Robertmurraya sp. FSL R5-0851: one gene and its partner. The main gene of each other region encodes a partner of the protein of the gene in region 2 in a complex. Links are inferred from orthologs where the notes say so. Each region holds a gene or a part of one and is shown on either strand. Other genes may lie near its edges.

Region 1 (7,561 bases), 1.5 Mb from region 2 along the record:
TTTTTGGCCGATTTCGGTATCTTGTTTTTACGACTGGCTGCTATTCATACCCCAACTCCGTTGGCAACTTCAATGGGCTTAGTGGCCGCCGTGCTCATTGGTGAAATTGCCATTAATGTGGGCTTATTTGTCCCAGAAGTGATATTGTACGTAGCGGTATCGGCAGTTGGAACTTTTACCACTCCAAGTTATGAACTTGGAATTGCAAATAACCTTATGAAGCTTTTCTTGTTAATTGTTGTAGCGATATTTAAACTACCAGGTTTTGTAATAGGAGTAACAGCCTATATTCTATATTTAACTAGTATTCGATCCTTGAACAGTCCCTATATGTGGCCGTTCATGCCGTTCCATCCTAAAGCCTTTCTTGAAGTACTTTTCCGTAGATCGGTTCCGGGGACAAAACTTAGACCAAGCATTGTGCAGCCTAGAGATCGTTACAGACAAAAAACAAAAGGGAGTTAAATGGGAATATTGCGAATTTACTATATCTATGGTAAAGTAATGTTTAATTTCAAACTGGTTTAATTAACAAATAGACAGCCTGGCTGTCTATTTGTGTATCCATAGAAGTGAGGGGAAGAAATGTTTTTTCATGGTTCATCAAAGATAAATGAAAGAGGCCACTTAGAAATTGGTGGAGTCGATACGACAGACCTTGTAAAAGAGTTCGGAACACCATTGTATGTTTATGATGTATCATTAATTCGTGAGCGGGCGAGAGGTTTTAAACAAACCTTTGACCAACTGGGTATTAAAGCTCAAGTTGCTTACGCTAGCAAAGCATTTTCCACGATTGCAATGATTCAACTTGCTGAAGAAGAGGGGCTTTCTTTGGACGTTGTTTCTGGGGGAGAGCTTTATACGGCAATAGCTGCTGAATTCCCAGTGGAGCGAATTCATTTTCATGGAAACAACAAAAGTCGTGAAGAACTTGAAATGGCATTAAACTATCAAATCGGCTGTATTGTTGTTGATAACTTTTATGAACTAGAATTATTAGATACGATCTGTGCGGAGAGAAATCAATCCGTCTCTATTTTGCTTCGAGTCACACCAGGGATTGAAGCACATACACATGACTATATTCTTACGGGCCAAGAAGACTCGAAATTTGGTTTTGATCTGCAAAATGGACAAGCGGCAGAGGCACTACAAAAGGCTATGAATTCAGAGTCCTTAGACCTGCTTGGTGTACACTGTCATATCGGTTCACAAATATTTGAAACAACTGGATTTTTGTTAGCAGCTAGAAAAATATTTTCTAAGCTTCATGAGTGGAAAGAAACGTATTCTTTTGAATCAAAGGTATTAAATTTAGGTGGCGGATTCGGCATTCGTTATACGAGTGAAGACGAGCCCATTCCTGCCTCCCAATACGTAAAAGAAATTATCGAAGAAGTAAAGAAACAGGCCTCGGCGTTCTCTATGTCTATGCCAGAAATTTGGATTGAACCAGGTCGTTCCCTTGTAGGTGATGCGGGGACTACTCTTTATAAAATTGGTTCAAAAAAGGATGTTCCCAATGTTCGTAAATATATAGCCGTAGATGGTGGGATGAGTGATAATATTCGTCCAGCATTGTATGAAGCAAAATATGAAGCGATCCTTGCGAACAAACCACTTCAGCCAATCGAAGAGACGGTTTCTATTGCAGGAAAATGCTGTGAATCAGGAGATATGCTTATTTGGGATTTACCGTTACAGAAGACGGACAGTGACGATATTCTAGCCGTTTTCTGTACCGGTGCTTACGGTTATTCGATGGCAAACAACTACAATCGTATTCCAAGGCCACCAGTGGTCTTTGTTGAAAATGGGAAAGCGGTATTAGTGGTTCGTCGGGAGACGTTTGAAGACATTGTTAAACAAGATTTGCCATTTGTTCAGCGAGTAAAAAGCTAATCTAGAGAGCTGTCGCGATTGTGACAGCTTTTTACATTACATAGATCTTTTGGAGGTATTTGTGAAAAAGAATAATGCGCTTTTATTTATTTTCATTTTACTTATTTCGCTCATATGGGGCGCGTATTATTGGTTATTCTTATCACCAGGGCTGTAAAGAAAAAAGCTTATATTATGATACAAAAGTTGTTGAATCTGAAAATACATTGAAGAAATGTAGAGAATCTTGTATGATAATATCGTATTGAGGAATATACATTGAAACAAAAAGAAATAATTGACATATAATACAAATGTATTTAAAGGAAATTTAACTCCTTAAAAGCTCAGGATATTGAGGGATCACTTATGTTAATTCGCTACAAAAAAGCTTTTGAAAAAATTGCGATGGGCTTGCTGTCATTTATGCCTAACGAAAAAGACCTGAAAAAGCTACAGCAAACAATGAAACAGTATGACCAATCCGAGGACTGGCAATTGTTTCTTTGGAAAGAAGAAGATATTATTGGTTTAGTTGGGGTAACGAAAGTGTCAGAGGACATGCTAGAAATTCAACATATTTCAGTGAATCCTTCGCATCGGCATCAAGGAATTGGAAAAACGATGATAAAGGCATTAAAAGAGTTTTTCCCTGGAAAAGAGATACGAGCGAATGAAGAAACATCAGCTTTCTTTGAAAAATGCGACTCTCTTTTATCATAAATAGAAAAAGGAAACAGTGATTTAGTCACTGCTTCCTTTTTTTTGTTTTAATGCGTGTAATCTGTTCTGGATAACCTCTGAACGATCTCTCATCGAGTGTCGATGAATAATTTCACTTTTTGTTAGATTGCTATCCACACCCCATATGAGACCAGCTTTTTCGGCTTGACGTTTGCACGCACTTAATAAGGAGGCATCATTTATAGGGAGATTCATGCTTTTGTATGGAAGTGTATGCTCAATCTCTTCTTTTTTTCTTAAGATGGCTCCAATTAATTTATCCTCATCAATACCATATTCTTTGATGGACTGTTTATGGATGGTTAGTAACCATAATGCTTTTTGTATCGTACGCAAAGCTCCAGCGAAATTTCCACGACGGTGATGATATTGACTGACAGCCAGCTGAATCCAGCCAACTAAAATGGATTCCTTATTACCCGCATCTACATTCTTCCAGTGTTCCTCAAGAATTTCGTGACATTCAAAATAATCTCTGTCACTATGAAAATGCACTAAGTAATCAATGAAATCTGTTGTAAACATAGATACGCTCCTTTCTTACTTAATTTTACCATGATTTCTATCTATACGCTTTTTACGTTGTTTCATACATGAAGAAATAGGCACAAACTTTCAGAAAGAATCTTGGATTAACGCAATCTTTCCTCTATACTAAGTATAGTTATTTTAAGAAATTAAGAAAGAAATTTTGGTGGGAATATGCACTATAATGTGAAGATCGATGCATTTGAGGGACCGTTAGATTTATTACTACACCTCATTAATCGACTAGAAATTGATATTTATGATATACCGGTAGCACAAATTACAGAGCAATATTTACTATATATCCACACTATGAAGGAGCTACAGCTAGATGTAGCAAGTGAATATTTGGTCATGGCAGCCACTTTGCTAGCCATTAAAAGTAAGATGTTACTTCCAAAACATGAAGAAGAGCTTGAAGATGATATGGAATTTGGTTACGAAGAAGACCCGAGAGAAGAATTAATTGAAAAACTAATGGAATATAAAAAATATAAAGAAGCAGCTGACGATTTAAAGGCTTTAGAGCAGGAAAGAGGGCTAATGTTCACGAAGCCCCCTAGCGATCTTTCGGATTATTCGAAAGAGGAGGAAGTAGATAGACGACATCTAGACGTGTCGTTGTACGATATGCTGGGTGCTTTTCAGAAGCTGTTGAGAAGAAAAAGGCTACAAAAGCCGTTGTCTACAAAGATTGCAAGACAAGAAATTCCTATAGAAAAACGAATGGATGAAATCATGGGGAAGCTACGAAAGGTGAAAGGAAGAATTAGCTTTTATGATTTATTCCCCATCCAGGAGAAGGATCATATTGTCGTAACTTTTCTTTCCATTCTAGAGCTAATGAAAAGGAAAGAAATATTTGTAGAGCAAGAAAGCAATTTCTCTGAGATTTTTGTCATTGCGAAGGGAGTATAACATTGTCATTGGATATTATTAATTGGAATGGAATTGTGGAAAGTCTTCTGTTTGCAGCAGGGGATGAGGGCTTAACCATTAAGCAAATTGCAACGGTTCTTGAAATCGAAGAGGTCGAAGCAGAGCGAATTGTTAGGGAGTTAATGAACGAGCTTTCAAAAAATGAAAACCGAGGAATAGCCGTCGTTCAACTGGCTGGTACCTATCAGCTCGCAACAAAGAAAGAGAATTCTATTTACTTAAAGAAGCTGGTTGAATCACCAAATACATCAACACTCTCACAGGCTGCGTTAGAGACGCTAGCTATTATCGCTTATAAACAGCCGATCACTCGAGCAGAAATAGAAGAAATTAGAGGGGTAAAGACCGAGCGGCCATTACAAACATTGGTTGGAAAAGTGTTGGTAAAAGAAGTTGGGCGAGCGGAAGGAACTGGCAGGGCCATCCTTTATGGTACCACAAAAGAATTCTTAGATTATTTTGGTCTCAGGAGTTTAGAGGAACTGCCTCCATTGCCGGAGAAAGTGGATGATGAGTTTGTTCAAGAAGAAGCAGACTTGTTTTTTGAAAAGTTTCAAGAAAATCTGGAATCATAAGTTTTCTTACGCATATATTCATTATTTGTGATAAAATATAATTAATTTTCAGGGAAATGCTTCTATTTAGGGGCATTTTTAACACAATTTGCACCTGCCTCATCCGGAGGTAAGAAAGGGATGTATGAACGTGTTAATTAAAAGCTGTGTAGGGTATGAGCTGGAAAAAGAAAAATCTAACACTTCGGAGGATTTTTTCAACCGAAGCGAAGTAACTTTTATAGAAGAGAATACGGAGAAAACGCTAGCTGTTCTTTATGTTCGATTTTTTGAGGAGAAGTTGAATGAGTTCACTCCATTTTCAGCCAATCCAATCTTTCAAGAGGCTGGGCTAGAAGTTCATTTAATGGATATAGTTGCTCTAGTATTATTAATTAAAAATCCAGGTTTTAGACATCGAAAAAGAGTGTATATCAATAACCAGAATGAATTTGCTGCTTATTTTCAAGACATTGATTTTGAAAAGATTATTAAAGTTGTTAAAAAGGTAAAAAGTAATCAGGCTTGCCAGCTTGACTCTCTGTTGGAATTTACGGTGCAAGCATAAAATTAGTTATCCAATAAACCAAACATTCAGAGTTATTACAAAGGGCAGGGGTGTAGACAGTGGGTAATTCAATGGTGAAAGTTCAAATAATGGACGTAAAGTCTTTTTTAACAAATACAGTATCTGGATTAGAGTCTTTCTTAAACAGTACAACAATTGATGGATTATTGTCAGAAAAACAAGGTGACAAAGAATACTATAAACGAATCTTAGGTAATTTAAGAAAGCTGCTTGTATATTGTGAAGAGGGATTGGATGCTTGTTCTGTGATTTTACAGTCAGAATCTTTTCCAAAAGGAGCAGCAGAAAAGACGCTTTATGGTATTTATCATAAATGTATTGAAGAATTTTTTTCACCAAAAAATGATGTATGGTATGAAGATAGCCGATCCGCTTATACGGGTAAAAACTCAATAAAATTTCAAGAGGACGTTCCTGAAAGTGTTCTTCAACTGCTAAAAGGTTTTGAAGGAGATTTCCAGAAGATCCGTGAAGAGCTGGAGTACTACGAAACAGATTATCGAACAAAAATGGCACAATCGAAATAACGACCAATCGGTCGTTATTTTTTTGTGCTTTTATTCTTTATGGTGTCAACCAGGCCTCTCCCTCATATGCTTTAAGGTAAACCCATTTGTTCTGAGGTGATGATAATGAATCGATTTGAACAGTATGTTAAGGAAGTTATAAGCTACAACGAAGAGCTTAAACGTTTCTTAGAGCAGGAACATGTCCCAGAAGAAGATGGATTATGGAGTAAGTTGGATCATTTTAGTGAGATTATGAATCATATTTCAAGGAGTGGAGACTTAACTCAGGAAGAATTTACGACTGTCCAAGAAAAGGTAGAAGAATTACATGACGAAATGGAGGCATATTTTTCAAAGAGGCAACAGATAGGGTCCATTTATATACAGGAGCCTGCTGTAAAAGCAGGGGAGCATGTTTTGCCCAAACTACCTTACAGTTATGATGCATTAGAACCTTATATTTCTGAGAAAATTATGGAATTACATCATAGTAAGCATCATCAATCCTATGTTGATGGATTGAATAATGCGGAGATCAAACTTAAGGAAGCACGAGAAAAGGGTGATTATTCGTTAGTAAAACATTGGTCAAGAGAGCTGGCTTTCCATGGATCAGGACATTACTTACACTCTCTCTTTTGGGAAACGATGAAGCCGAATGGTGGGGGGCAGCCGACAGGAAAACTGCTTGAGGAGATCAACAAATATTTTGGCCATTTTAATGCTTTTAAAAAGCATTTTACTGAAGCTGCAAAAGCAGTAGAAGGAAGCGGATGGGCTATTTTAGTTTGGTCACCAAGATCACGTCATCTAGAAATTCTTCAATCAGAAAAACATATGAATTTGACGCAATGGGATACGATTCCACTTTTGCCGTTAGATGTATGGGAACATGCCTATTATTTACAATATAACAATAATCGCGCGGATTACGTCTCTAATTGGTGGAACGTAGTGAATTGGAGAAAAGTCGAGGAAAGACTTTCACAAGCATCACAAATAAAATGGAAACTATTGTAAACGGAAGAGTCCACCGCTTTGCTTGTGGACTCTTTTTGGCATATTCATTTTTATCAAGCATAAACTTGTACAAACATAATTAGGAGACGAGGGTTGAAGAATGGCTAGAAGTAAAAAGGTATTTGTGTTAATAATAATCACCTTTTTGATTCTTTTTCATATTCCAGTGAGTGCTAACACCAATATCAATGTTAGCTCACAATATGCAGTTTTGATTGAACAAAGCTCAGGAAGAGTATTATTTGAAAAAGGTGCACATGAAAAAAGGCGAATCGCAAGTATCACTAAGATTATGACGGCTGTCCTTGCCATCGAGTCAGGAAAACTAAATGAGATGGTAAAAGTCAGTAAAAATGCGACTAGAGCAGAAGGATCTTCCTTATATCTAAAGGAAAACGAAGAAATCAAGCTAGAAGATTTAGTGTACGGCTTAATGCTTCGTTCTGGCAATGACGCGGCGGTTGCGATTGCTGAGTATATCGGAGGCAGTGTAGAGGGGTTTGCGTTCTTAATGAATCAAAAGGCAGATGAGATCGGAATGTTACATTCTCATTTTACCAATCCACATGGCTTAGATGATTCAAATAATCATTATTCCACAGCATATGACATGGCTGTATTAACAAGATATGCAATGATGAACGATACTTATAAGTTGATTGCAGGAACAGAAGTACACAGAGCCCCAAACCCTACAGAAAGCTGGGACAGGATATGGCGGAACAAAAATCGATTGCTAACAGAGTTATATGAATATAGTACAGGTGGGAAAACGGGCTTTACAAAGCTAGCAA
Region 2 (8,890 bases):
ACCTTTAACCCACGAAAATCGGCTGGTCTCGTATAATGGGGATGCTCTAATAAACCTGTGCTAAAAGAATCTTGCAAATGAGACTCCTCTTTCCCTAATACATTCGGAAGCAGACGAACCACACTATCAATAATAACCATAGCACCGAGCTCTCCACCCGTTAACACGAAATCACCAATCGAGATCTCATCTGTCACTACATGCTGCCTGATTCGCTCATCATAACCCTCGTAATGGCCGCAAACAAAGATTATATGTTCTTCCTTGGATAGCTCTTCCGCCTTCTTCTGGTTATAACGTTCACCTTGTGGACAGAGCAACACCACTCGTGGGGGTTTCGTCGTTTTGGCATGTTCTTGACAGCTCTTTACCGCATCAAAAATGGGTTGCGGCTTCAAGACCATTCCCGCTCCCCCACCATAAGGGTAATCATCCACCGTCTGGTGTTTATTATCAGCAAATTCTCTAAAGTTGACAATATTGTACCGGGCAGCCTGCTGTTCAGCCGCTTTTTTTAAGATCGATTGTCCGAACACCCCATGGAACATCTCAGGAAACAGGGTTAGTACATCAATATTCATCATGATAGCAGACCTTCCATAGGCTCAATTAAAACGATCTTTTCCTTCACATCAACCTTCTTCACAATCTGCTCGATATAAGGAATGAGAATATCCTTTCCACCCTTTCCCTTTACGACCCATACATCATTCGCTCCAGGTGTTAAGATCTCACGGATCTTTCCAATTTCTTCCCCATGCGTGGTGAACACAAGACAGCCAATAATTTGGTGAAAGTAAAATTCATTTTCCTCCAACTCACCTTGTTGTTCTTCTGTGATTTTCAGAATTCCACCCTTCATCGGCTCCACATCATTCACATTTGGGTACCCATTAAAGGTTAATAAATCAAATGATTTATGCTTCCGGTGAGATTCAACCGTCAGCTTCATTGGATCCTTTGAGTTAGGCATAAACAAATACAAGTGATTCCCTGGCTTATACCGTTCATCAGCAAAGTCAGTCTGCGAAACCACTCGAACTTCCCCTTTGATACCATGCGTATTCACAATCTTTCCGACATTAAACCATTTTTCCATCATCTTCACCTCAAACTACCGAATTTCATCAACGACTCCGTCCTTGATGATAATCGTTTTTTCAGTCTGAATAACCTCCCAAGCGTCACCTACATTCACTTCCACGATCGCTTGGCATTCCTTTTCCTTTAATTCGCTTCCTAAAGGTAGCATATGTAATTGTTCTATTTTAAAATCAAGCAGCTTAATCTTTTCTAATCTAGTATGAATCTCATTTTCGAAACGATTCTTAAATGAGTTAACGGTCATTTTCTTTGCTTTTTCAAGCTTTCTCATTTCAAAGCGAAGCTGTTCTGATTCCTTCTGAAGTTGGCTTTTCTCAAGTTCAAACTTGCTTAGCAATACTTGTTTGCTAGTTTCCGTTAATACTTGCTTTACCACGACGGTTTGAAGAATGTTCACGGACCACATCTCCCTTCAGAAATAACTACGAAAAAAGGAGGGTTGTCCCCTCCTTCTTCAGTAGCATTTATTCAATAATTTCTAGGTAGACTTTCTTCTGCTGTGATGCTCCTGCTGAATAGACAACAGTTCGAATAGCTTTTGCAACACGGCCTTGTTTTCCGATTACTTTCCCCATATCTGTTTTGTGAACAGCTAGTTGAAAAGTTATTTTATCCGATTCTTCTAGCTCAGTTACACGAACTTCGTCTGGAAGATCAACAAGTGCCTTGACAATGGTTTCGATGAGCTCTTTCATTATATGCAGATTACTTGCTTAATTTTGCGTTATGGAATTTTTCCATAAGGCCTTGTTTTGAGAACAAGTTACGAACTGTGTCAGATGGCTTAGCGCCGTCTTTTAACCATTTTAAAGCTAAGTCTTCGTTGATTTCAACGATTGCTGGCTCAGCAACTGGATTGTAAGTTCCAACTGTTTCAATGAAACGTCCATCACGTGGTGAACGAGAATCTGCTACTACAATACGATAAAAAGGAGATTTTTTTGCTCCCATACGCTTTAAACGAATTTTAACTGCCATTTTAAATAAGCACCTCCGAATAGTTTCACACAAGATAGTATAATATCAATTGTTTTTTAGTTTGTAAAGTCTTTTTTCTTGTCACTATTATTTTCCTGTAATTTCGGCGTCAAAAAGGGTTAAACGGAAGCTTAAATCCGCCCTTTTTCTTAGCCTTGCCCTGCATACCCGACATCTGCTTCATCATTTTCTTCATGTCTTCAAATTGCTTTAAAAGACGGTTTACTTCAGGTACTGAAGTTCCACTTCCCTTTGCAATCCGCTTTCTGCGACCAGCATTAATGATTTCTGGATGAGTTTTTTCTTCCTTTGTCATAGACTGGATGATCGCTTCTACATGAGAAATTTGCTTTTCATCGATTTGCAGATTATTCAGGCCTTTAATTTTGTTCGCACCAGGCATCATCTTTAATAGTTCATCAAGAGGTCCCATATTACGAACTTGTCCAAGCTGATCTAAAAAGTCATCAAATGTAAACGAAGCTGTACGCATTTTTTGTTCAAGTTCTTTTGCCTTCGCTTCATCGACATTGGCCTGAGCTTTTTCGATTAACGTTAAAACATCGCCCATTCCGAGGATTCTTGAAGCCATTCGTTCTGGATGGAACGGCTCAATCGCATCCATTTTCTCTCCTAAACCGATAAATTTAATCGGCGTATTCGTTACGGAACGGATTGAGAGGGCGGCTCCTCCTCGAGTGTCTCCGTCGAGCTTCGTTAAGACGACCCCTGTAAGCCCAAGCTGTTCATTAAAGCTTGAAGCTACATTTACTGCGTCTTGACCAGTCATCGCATCGACAACAAGAAAGATTTCATCAGGATTTGCGAGTTCTTTAATATCTTTTAATTCTCCCATAAGGGCTTCATCGACGTGCAAACGACCAGCTGTGTCAATTAGAACGTAGTCATGATGGTCCTCTTTCGCCTTTTGAATCGCTTGTTTCGCTATTTCAACCGGACTTACTTGGTCTCCAAGTGAAAATACCGGCATGCTGAGCTGCTTTCCAAGCGTCTCTAGCTGCTTAATGGCAGCAGGACGATAAATATCAGCCGCAACTAACAATGGGTTGCGGTTATATTTTTTTCGAATCAGGTTGGCAAGCTTCCCCGTGGTTGTCGTTTTCCCTGCCCCTTGCAATCCAACCATCATAATAACGGTTGGCGGGCGATTAGAGACAGCAATTTTGCTTTGCTCACCGCCCATCAAGGTTGTCAGTTCTTCTTTAACCACTTTAATGACCTGTTGTCCAGGTGTTAAGCTTTGCATGACTTCCTGACCAACAGCACGCTCGCTTACTTTTTTGACGAACTCTTTAACAACCTTAAAGTTAACGTCCGCCTCTAAAAGGGCTAAGCGCACCTCGCGCATCATTTCTTTAACATCGGCCTCATTGACTTTCCCTTTGCCGCGAATTTTTTGGATCGTATTTTGCAGTCGGTCGGCTAATCCTTCAAATGCCATCTTAGGCCGCCTCCTAGTCTAATTTCTCAAGCTGTGCAACTAGCTCTAGCAGTGTGTCGTCTGATAAAGAACCCTTTAGCTGTACTAGCAGCTTGTTGCGCTCCTGAAATTTATGGAATAATAATAGCTTTTCCTCGTATTCCTCAAGCATCGCTTCTGTTCGTTTAATATTATCATAGACCGCTTGTCGGCTGACATGGTACTCTTCAGCAATTTCGCCTAGCGAATAGTCGTCCAAATAATACAGGGACATATAGCTTTGCTGCTTAGGAGTAAGTAATGACTGATAAAAGTCATACAAATAATTCATCCTATTTGTTTTCTCCAGCATCGCTCATCCCCCTTTGTTAAGTGAAAAGCCTTTACATACTTTAGTTTACACAGAGAGACGTTTAATGTCAAGATAGACCACGTGTCTCAACAAAAAAGCCCGGGTATTTTTATCCCGGACTTCTCTCGTTTACTCTTGTACTTCTAGATCTACTAAGTCTGCAAACAATCCATACACGTATTGTTCGGCATCGAATTGTTGGAGGTCGTCCATTTTTTCACCTAGACCTACAAACTTCACTGGAATTTTCAGCTCATTACGTATCGCTAACACAATTCCACCCTTTGCTGTTCCATCAAGCTTGGTTAGAACAATTCCGCTAACATCTGTCGCTTCTTTGAACGTTTTTGCTTGGACCATCGCGTTTTGACCCGTCGTAGCATCAAGGACAAGTAATACTTCATGTGGGGCACCAGGAATTTCCCGTTCTATCACTCGCTTTACCTTCTCAAGCTCCTTCATCAGGTTCACTTTATTTTGAAGTCTTCCAGCTGTGTCGCACAATAGAATATCTGCATTTCTTGATTTGGCTGCTTGAACGGCATCATACATAACCGCAGCAGGATCTGAGCCGGCACTTTGCTTAATCACTTCCACTCCGACTCTGTCCCCCCAAACCTCAAGCTGTTCAATTGCCCCTGCACGGAAGGTGTCTCCCGCAGCTAACAACACTTTCTTGCCTTCATTTTTATATTTATGTGCAAGTTTTCCGATTGTCGTTGTTTTTCCAACACCATTTACTCCAACAAACAAAATAACCGTTAAGCCATCTTGGATATTAATCGTATTAACTTCTTCTTCCTCATCACCCTTATAGATATCAACAAGCTTCTCAGAGATAACGGCCTGAACAGCTGCTGGGTCTTGAATGTTTTTACGCTTAACTTCCATTTTCAGCTCATCGATGAGTTCCATAACGGTATCAAAACCTACATCAGCGCCGATTAGGATCTCTTCAAGCTCCTCGAAAAAGTCTTCGTCGACTTTCCGATAACGAGCAACAAGATCATTAACTTTCCCCGAAAAATTGTCTCTTGTTTTCGTTAAGCCATCCTTAAACTTTTCAGTTACTGCATCCGTTTGCTTTGTAATTTTTTCTTTTAGCTTTTTAAAAAAACTCAAAACTCACACGTCCTTTACGTTTCAATCAATTCTTTTGTTTCTTCCAATCTAACAGAAACAAGCTTTGAAACCCCCGACTCCTGCATCGTTACCCCGTAAAGCACATCCGCTTCTTCCATTGTGCCTTTTCGGTGCGTAATAACGATAAACTGCGTTTCAGCACTGTATCGTTTTAAATATTGACTAAAACGATACACATTGGCTTCATCTAACGCAGCTTCTACTTCGTCGAGAATACAAAATGGTACAGGTCTAACCTTTAAAATGGAGAACAATAGAGCAATTGCTGTAAGAGATCGCTCTCCACCGGATAAAAGCCCTAAATTCTGGAGCTTTTTCCCTGGTGGTTGTGCAACGATTTCAACCCCTGTATTTAATAAGTCCTCTGGGTTCGTTAACTTCAAGTCTGCTCTTCCACCGCCAAACAGTGCTTGGAAAACAAATTCAAAATGTGAACGAATTCCGTAGAAGGTTTTTTCAAATCGCTTCTTCATTTCTTCGTCCATTTCATCGATGACTTGGAATAATGTATCTTTTGCTTCCTGCAGATCATTTTTCTGCTCGAGTAAGAATTCGTAACGTTCGGAGACACGCTCATACTCTTCAATAGCACCAATGTTTACTACTCCGAGCTCTTCAATTGCAAGACGAATCAGCTTTACTTTTTTACGAGCCTCCTCAACCGGTAAAAAAAGAGGATACTCCTCTTTCGCCGCTTCAAATGACAGCAGGTACTCTTCTCGGAGATGAGAAAGTCTATTTTCTAACTCCACATCGAGACGACCTAGCTTTACTTCTTCATCCTTAAGCGCAAGAGTTAAACCCTTATGTTGTCTTAATAGCTCTCTTAATTCAAGCTCAGAATCTTCCAAGGTACTGTGAAGCTTCAAACGTTCTTCACGTCGTTGGGAAATCATAGAGATCGTTTCATTTTTATCTTGTAGCTTTTTGGAAGCCTCTTGTTCCAATAACTGTTCCCCTGAACTACTAGAGTTCATCTCCGTTGATAACAAGGATAGATCCTCTTCATACGTTTCATGTCTCTTCGAATGTTCTAATAGAGAAGCTCTTGTCGCTTCAAGCTTTTCGAACAACCCATGATGCTGCTCCATTAGTGCTGCGAGCTTCACCTTCAGTTCCCCAATTTCATTGGCCACTGATTCTTTTGAACTATTTTGGAAAGATTTCTTTTCTGATAGTGCTTGAATTTGCCTATCAAGTTCAGCTAGTTCCATAGCATACGTTGATAGCAATTCATTTAACTCCACTTTACGTGAAGACAATTGCTGTTGGTCTTGTAAAAATTGAGACATATCGAGATCATAGATTTTTAGCTTTTCATTGATATTTTTTTCTTCAAGCTCAATTTCTCTAAGGTCACCTTTTTTTGATTGCTCGAGAAGGCGAAGATCTTCCCCTTGCTTTCGGATATCCTCAAGCTTTCGCTCTTGGACTGTAATAGAAGATTTAAGCTCCTTCACCTGAGCTTCTAGCTCATGTGTTTGAGCTTCCATACCCGCTAGTCTACCTTTAAGCTCTTCAAGCTCACCTTTACGGCTCAGTAGCGAAGATGTATTTGCCTTTACTGCACCACCAGTCATCGAACCACCTGGGTTTACGATATCTCCATCTGTCGTAACAAATCGACATCGATACTGTAGAAGCTTAGCAAGTTCATTCGCACCCTTTAAGTCCTTCGTAATGACTACCGTACCTAAAAGATTTGAAAATATTTCTTCATATTTTTGATCAAACCCAATTAAATCCTTTGCTACGCCTACATATGACGAATGTCCTTTTAGTGACTGAAGCTGATTACTGGAAAGACTCTTCCCTCTAATGACACTAAGAGGCAGAAAAGTTGCTCGTCCAAAAGAGTTTTGCTTTAAATAGAGAATCGCTTTTCTTCCGTTCTCCTCATTCGCAACGACAACATGCTGCATCGCAGCACCTAAAGCAGTCTCAATCGCCACTTCATAAGATTTCGGAACTTGGATAAGCTCTGCTACAGCCCCTTCAATCCCAGAAAGCTTGCCATCTCTAGCCTTTAATACTTCCTTTACTCCTTGGAAAAAACCAGAATAGTCATCTTCCATCTCTTCTAGCATATCTTTTCTAGACTTTGCTTTTTGTAAAAATTGATACGCTTGATAAAGCTGTGTTTCTTGCTTTTGGTACTTATTCTTCAAGTTCTCAAGCTTTTTCTGCTCTTCTCTAAATACATGTACCTGTTCTTCAAGATTATTTTGAACACTAGCAATACCCGCTTCAATTTCCTGTTTACGGGCTGAGATTCTCTGTCTTTCTTGAAGATATTTTTCGTTATCAGCTTCTAATCTTGTGTTTTTTACACCTTGCTGTCCAAGCTGCTTTTCTGTGTTTTGAAGTTCGTTTTTACTTGATGCTTGTTTGTTTAGAATTTCAATATAATCACTTTTTAATGACTCGATTCGCTCTTCCATATTCTCACTAAACGAAGCGAGAACTTCCTGCTTTTCTTTTAGCAGTTTTTTAAGAGATAATACCTCATCATTCATACGCTGATAGCTTTCCTCTTGCTCCAGTTGAAGCGAGGTTAACTCTTGAATTTTAAGAGAAACTTCCTCGATGCTTTTTCTAAGCTGCTCTTTGTTTTGAGTAGCATTTTTCTTTCTCTCTTTTAGAACCTCTTTTCTGCCTTCAACCTTTTCAAGTTCCTCACTTACACGCAGTAGAACGTCCTGTAAATCGGTAATCGATTCATCGAGGGCAGCCATATGATCTCTCATTTCAACAATCTTAGCTTCCTTTGATTGAAGAACGGTAGACAGCTTTATTTCGTCTTCTTTATGCTGTTCAATCTGTCTAGTTAGCTTTTCCCACTTTTCATGAAGCTCCTCAATTTCGTGCACCGTTACCGCAACTTCTATCTTTTCAAGCTCTTCTTTTTGCTGAAGAAAATCCTTTGCAATCGACGCTTGAATTTTAAGTGGCTCTACTTGTGTTTCTAATTCATGCAAGATATCACTCACACGATTTAAGTTATCTTGGGTTTCTGTTAGCTTTGACTCTGCTTTCTTTTTACGATTTTTGTATTTTAGAACACCAGCAGCCTCTTCAAAGATCGTTCTTCTTTCTTCGGCCTTGCTGTTTAATATTTCTTCTACTTTTCCTTGGCTAATGATCGAAAACGCTTCTCTCCCTAATCCAGAGTCCATAAACAAATCAACGATATCTTTTAGCCTGCATGTTTGCTTATTGATTTGAAATTCACTATCTCCAGAGCGATACACACGTCTAGTGACACTTACCTCATTGTATTCAATCGGTAATGCTTGATCTTCGTTATCCAGCGTCAATGTTACTTCAGCAAAATTTAATGCTTTTCGTGAATCACTACCAGCAAAGATGATATCCTCCATCTTTGCCCCACGAAGCGATTTCGCTGATTGTTCTCCTAACACCCAACGAATCGCATCAGTGATATTACTTTTTCCACTTCCATTTGGACCAACCACTGCTGTGACACCCGGGACAAAATCGACCCCAATTCTCTCAGCAAACGACTTGAATCCGACTACATCCAAACGTTTGAGATACACAGCTTTTCCCCCTTTATCTCTACTCCTGTTGTTTTTCTTCTAGCTGTTCTTTTGCTCCATTAAGGTGCGATTTGATCTTTTCTAAAGCCATTTGTGCAGCATGCTGCTCCGCTTCTTTCTTTGATCTCCCTGTACCTTGTCCAAGCTCTTCGTTGTTCAAACAAACCTTTGAGACAAACTCCCTATTATGGGCAGGTCCTCGCTCTAGTAAAATTTTGTATTCGATTGTACCAATTCCATCTCTTTGTACAAGCTCTTGCAGCTGACTTTTAAAATCCATCACATGAGAAAAAGCACCTTCGTTAATTTTAG

The links.
Region 1: the proteins of smc (region 2) and MKX65_RS15895 are in contact, whole or in part, in a crystal structure (PDB 3ZGX), measured with the Bacillus subtilis proteins. The link is inferred for Robertmurraya sp. FSL R5-0851 from one-to-one orthologs.

The regions. Positions count from the first base shown.
Region 1 is NZ_JBBOOE010000001.1:3,080,790-3,088,350, reverse strand. Bases 2,453-5,202 are described here. They hold MKX65_RS15895 (segregation/condensation protein A), read left to right. Parts: upstream 2,453-3,330; coding sequence 3,331-4,074; downstream 4,075-5,202. Other genes in these bases: MKX65_RS15885 (hypothetical protein), read left to right, coding at 4,795-5,202; scpB (SMC-Scp complex subunit ScpB), read left to right, coding at 4,083-4,670; MKX65_RS15900 (DUF309 domain-containing protein), read right to left, coding at 2,629-3,153; MKX65_RS15905 (GNAT family N-acetyltransferase), read left to right, coding at 2,453-2,607. Also shown: MKX65_RS15915 (spore germination protein), read left to right, coding at 1-465; lysA (diaminopimelate decarboxylase), read left to right, coding at 586-1,905; more of MKX65_RS15905, read left to right, coding at 2,254-2,452; more of MKX65_RS15885, read left to right, coding at 5,203-5,217; MKX65_RS15880 (YpuI family protein), read left to right, coding at 5,277-5,765; MKX65_RS15875 (Fe-Mn family superoxide dismutase), read left to right, coding at 5,871-6,767; MKX65_RS15870 (D-alanyl-D-alanine carboxypeptidase family protein), read left to right, coding at 6,868-7,561. UniProt on the Bacillus subtilis protein: Participates in chromosomal partition during cell division. May act via the formation of a condensin-like complex containing Smc and ScpB that pull DNA away from mid-cell into both cell halves.
Region 2 is NZ_JBBOOE010000001.1:1,554,595-1,563,484, reverse strand. What follows is about bases 4,812-8,890. They hold smc (chromosome segregation protein SMC), read right to left. Parts: upstream 8,579-8,890; coding sequence 5,012-8,578; downstream 4,812-5,011. Other genes in these bases: rnc (ribonuclease III), read right to left, coding at 8,598-8,890; ftsY (signal recognition particle-docking protein FtsY), read right to left, coding at 4,812-4,997. In the rest of the region: tRNA (guanosine(37)-N1)-methyltransferase TrmD, read right to left, coding at 1-584; ribosome maturation factor RimM, read right to left, coding at 581-1,099; MKX65_RS08115 (YlqD family protein), read right to left, coding at 1,115-1,501; MKX65_RS08110 (KH domain-containing protein), read right to left, coding at 1,569-1,799; rpsP (30S ribosomal protein S16), read right to left, coding at 1,810-2,082; ffh (signal recognition particle protein), read right to left, coding at 2,192-3,544; MKX65_RS08095 (putative DNA-binding protein), read right to left, coding at 3,558-3,875; more of ftsY, read right to left, coding at 4,005-4,811. UniProt on the Bacillus subtilis protein: Required for chromosome condensation and partitioning.